Regions from separate parts of the Salinivibrio sp. VYel1 genome, predicted to be linked through region 2. Evidence: predicted binding sites of a transcription regulator. Region 2 holds the regulator's gene; the other holds the start of a gene.
What was found. The regulator MetJ, encoded in region 2, represses methionine synthesis genes. The targets are predictions, from matches to a motif close to TTAGACNTNTANANGTCTAA.
Positions count from the first base shown of each region.

Region 1: metK (methionine adenosyltransferase) is a predicted target of MetJ. The motif match lies at 1,342-1,361, and genes of this name have one in related genera.

Region 1 is NZ_RSAM01000010.1:132,214-134,631, reverse strand. Features, by position in the region: gene EHW58_RS11075 (SprT family zinc-dependent metalloprotease) at 1-44, opposite strand, end outside; gene metK (methionine adenosyltransferase) at 116-1,270, opposite strand; gene EHW58_RS11065 (LysR family transcriptional regulator) at 1,442-2,368, opposite strand.
Region 2 is NZ_RSAM01000007.1:75,073-77,490, reverse strand. Features, by position in the region: gene EHW58_RS08330 (malic enzyme-like NAD(P)-binding protein) at 1-1,073, shown strand, start outside; gene metJ (met regulon transcriptional regulator MetJ) at 1,169-1,486, opposite strand; gene metB (cystathionine gamma-synthase) at 1,673-2,418, shown strand, end outside.

The DNA of each region.
Region 1 (2,418 bases), on a different contig from region 2:
CAAGCGGTCTTGTCAAAGGCGAATGCGTCAGAAGCAGAAGACATAGTGTGGCGATCCTAGTGGCGATCAAAAAGGGAAGCCGAAGCTTCCCTTACAAGCAATGAGTACGTGGAGATTACCCGAGCTTGGCAAAGTCGCGCAATAGCGCTGCTTTGTCGGTTTTCTCCCAGGGGAAGATGTCGCGACCAAAGTGGCCATATGCAGCCGTTTGCTTATAGATGGGTTGTAATAAATCCAGCATTTCCTGCAAACCATACGGGCGTAAGTCGAAGTGTTCACGAACCGCTTTAGTGATCACTTCTGGGGCCACTTTTTCGGTACCAAAGGTCTCCACCATGATAGAAGTGGGTTCCGCAACGCCAATCGCGTAAGACAACTGGATTTCACAACGGTCAGCAAGACCTGCGGCGACAATGTTTTTGGCCACGTAACGCGCGGCATACGCGGCAGAGCGATCCACTTTTGAGGGGTCTTTACCCGAGAAAGCTCCGCCACCGTGACGGGCTGCACCGCCATAGGTGTCGACAATGATTTTACGGCCTGTTAAACCACAATCGCCCATCGGTCCGCCAATCACAAAACGGCCCGTTGGGTTAATGAAATACTTGGTGTCTTTGGTCAGCCATTGTGCCGGCAATACTGGCTTGATGATTTCTTCCATCACCGCTTCGCGCAGATCGTCGGTTGAAATACTGTCGCAATGCTGTGTTGAGAGCACGACGGCATCAATACCCGCAATTTTACCGTTGTCATACGCAAAGGTGACCTGGCTTTTCGCATCTGGGCGTAACCAGTCTAACGTGCCGTTTTTACGTACTTGCGCCTGACGCTCGACCAAACGGTGTGAATAGGTGATGGGGGCAGGCATCAGCACATTGGTTTCGTTGGTGGCAAAGCCAAACATGATCCCTTGGTCGCCAGCGCCCTGATCTTTCGGGTCGGCGCGATCAACCCCTTGGTTAATGTCTGGGGATTGTTTACCAATGGTATTCAATACGGCGCAAGAGTTGGCATCAAAGCCCATATCAGAGTGGACATAACCAATATCTTGAACGGTTTGACGGGTGAGCTCTTCGATATCGACCCATGCCGAGGTCGTCACTTCCCCGCCTACCATGACCATACCGGTCTTTACATAGGTTTCGCAGGCAACGCGTGCTTTGGGATCTTGCTCAAGAATGGCATCCAAGACCGCATCAGAAATCTGATCGGCGATTTTATCAGGATGGCCTTCAGAGACGGACTCTGAGGTAAACAGGTGCTTAGCCATGTGACACTCTCATTGATTATCAAGAATACCGACGATACGTAGCGAATCGTTTCGCCGATCATCTCAGATGTTTTAACTTCTAGACGTCTATTTTATTCGTAATTGTGATAAACGCAAGTCAGTTGATGCATATGGGTGTCTTAAGGTATAGCAAAATTGGCTGAGATGCGCTTACACCGCGTGGGATACTGGCTGTGGCTTCACTGACCCCCATGATGAGGGAATCGCCTCTTGCAGCCAGTGCACCAGTGATTCGACACGCAGAGGAAGACGGCCAGCGCTGCAGTTAAGACGCAACGGAATAGGTGCTGAGGCCCAGTTAGGCAAGCAGCGCATAATTCTATCAGGATGATGGTGTTGATAACCTGTGGCGCTCCAGATCGGTAGCAATCCAACGCCCTGCCCATCGGCGATAGCATCCAATTGAATGGCTATCATATCGCAATTAAAGCGGCTAGGCATGGCGCTTAAGTGGTAGGTACTGTCGTGGTCATAAAGCGTTAATCCTTGTCGACGTAGGGCAAAGACATCTAGCCAAGGGTGTTCATCGAGCAGGCTAGGATGCGTAAACGGGCCATATTGGCTGACATAGCCTGGTGCCGCGTAAATACCATATTGCCAATGGCCAAGCTGATATGAGCGGCAATTGACCGGTAACATGATGTCTCCTGCCCAGATGATAAGATCGGCCGACTGAATACGTTGTGCACTGACTTCGCTTGTTAATGTGATGGATACTTTGGGATGCTCAGCGAGAAAACGACTGATCAATGGAGCCGCCCAACCGCGCATTATTCCGGGGTGGCAAATCACTTCTATCGCCCCTTGAAGATGATTATTTAACCCCTGGATCGCTTCTTCACTTTCCTCTGCTAAATCGAGCATTTGTTGGCAGTAGTGAGAAAAAATCTCTCCCGCTTTGGTTAAGACCAGTCTATTACCTTGTCTTTGCGTTAAAGGCTGGCCTAGGTCGGCTTCCAGTTGAGCCAAGCGACGACTCACCGTTGACTTAGGTTGGCCCAATGCCTTAGCGGCAGCGGTAAGGCTTTGATGATGACACAAAGCCGCAAACGAACGGATCGAAGAAAAATCCTGCATAACGGTCCTTTTTCACTTCGGTGAAGATTCATATCAATGGTTCGGCATGA
Region 2 (2,418 bases):
CGGGTAAAGGCAACATGGTGGCGGTGGTCTCAAACGGCACCGCGATTTTGGGGCTAGGAAATTTAGGCCCCATGGCTTCTAAGCCTGTCATGGAAGGTAAAGCTTTATTGTTCAAGCGTTTTGCTGGATTGGACTCGATCGACATTGAAGTCAAACACCGTACTATCGATGAATTCGTGGATACCGTGGCGAACATCGCGGATACCTTTGGCGGTATCAATCTCGAAGATATCAAAGCCCCAGATTGTTTTGAGATTGAAAAACAATTAATTGCACGTTGCGAAGTGCCTGTATTTCATGATGATCAACACGGCACTGCCATCGTCACCGCTGCCGGCATGCTTAACGCGCTTGAGCTGCAAGGCAAAGATATCCGCGAGGCGACGGTGGTGTGCATGGGCGCAGGCGCAGCGGCTGTTGCCTGTATGGAGCTATTAATAAAATGTGGCGCTCAGCGGGAAAAAATCTATATGTTGGATCGTAAAGGCGTGATCCATACGCGTCGTGACGACATCAACAAATATAAGCAGCTGTTTGCCAATAACACGGATAAGCGTACCCTCGAAGATGTGATTGAGGGCGCGGATATGTTCGTTGGCGTCTCCGGTCCAGACTTGCTTTCACCCGACGCCTTGAAGCTGATGGCAGATAAACCCGTGGTATTTGCCTGCTCGAACCCAGATCCTGAAATTCATCCGGATGTGGCGCATCAAGTGCGCGATGATCTGATCATGGGAACCGGGCGTTCGGATTACCCGAATCAGGTCAATAACGTGCTCTGCTTCCCGTTTATTTTCCGTGGCGCATTGGATGTACGTGCCAGTGAAATTAACGATGCGATGAAGTTGGCAGCGGTAGAGGCCATTCGCAGCCTAGCCAAAGAGCCTGTCCCACAAACGGTATTAGACGCCGCCGGTTTGTCTTCGCTAAGCTTTGGCCCAGATTACATTATTCCCAAGCCAATGGACGCGCGTTTATTACCTAAGGTTGCCCGCGCGGTAGCGCTGGCCGCCGTGGAAACCGGCGTGGCTCGTATCGAGATGCCAGAAAACTATATGCTCGACAAGGCGTAATGCTTGAGCGTGAGGAAAAGCGCGGTGGAATAGAGCCCGAAAAGGCTGTGCTGAGCACCTATCATTACAGAAAACCCGCCAATCGGCGGGTTTTTTTAGTATTCGCTATCGTCGAACTCGATACCAAGCTCTTCCATGATCCGACGTGCTTCAGCGGGAATGCTGTCGGGTTTATCCTTACGGATATCGTCATCGGTTGGTAGTGGTTGGCCGGTGTAGGCATGAAGAAATGCCTCACACAACAACTCACTGTTGGTCGCATGACGGAGGTTTTGCACCTGACGACGAGTACGCTCGTCGGTAAGAATTTTTAGTACTTTTAATGGGATAGAGACGGTGATCTTCTTTACCTGCTCTTTCTTTTTACCATGTTCGGCATACGGATTAATGTAGTCGCCGTTCCACTGCGCCATGTCTCACCTATCTTGATTATGGAATACCCAGAATGATGCTGCGGAGATTTTAGCTATATTAACCGCCACATGCAAAGGAGTATAGACGTCTAGAAGTGTTGACGTCCCAAAAAGCGCAGGGTAAGGTGGCAGTATGAAACCTGGATCACGCCCACGATGCGCAAACCAGACTAGCAAGGATAGATCATGACTGAGAAAAAAACCGACACTATCGCCGTTCGGACCGGGATTGGGACTGACACCCAGCACCATGCGGTGGTGCCTCCCCTGTACTTATCGACCAATTACCGTTTCCCGGCACTGGGTGATGTGCCTACTTACGACTACGCGCGAGGCGGCAACCCAACGCGTGCGCAGCTCGAACAAGCGCTGACTGACTTAGAAGGGGGCGCAGGTGCGGTGGTGACCAACTGCGGGATGTCGGCGATAAACTTGGTGCTATCTCTGTTGGAGGCTGGCGAGCATATTGTCGCCCCACATGATTGTTATGGCGGCACCTATCGCTTGCTCGAATCGCGTGCCAAACAAGGGATCTGGCAGGTAAGTTTTGTCGATCAATCGGACCATGATGCGTTGGACCAGGCATTGGCCAAACAGCCCAAGCTCGTGCTGGTGGAAACCCCATCCAATCCACTCTTACGCGTGGTCGATATCGCAGAAATATGCCAAAAAGCCCATCAAGTGGGGGCTTGGGTAGTGGTCGACAACACGTTTTTATCGCCAGCTTTGCAAACGCCTTTTGCGCTGGGCGCGGATATGGTGGTGCATTCGACCACCAAATTTATTAATGGCCATTCTGATATTGTCGGTGGCGCGGTGATCGCCGCGACCAGTGAACTTGCCGAGACATTGGCTTGGTGGGGAAATTGCTTAGGGGCGACGGGCAATGCATTTGACAGTTATATGACACTGCGAGGGTTGCGCACATTGGG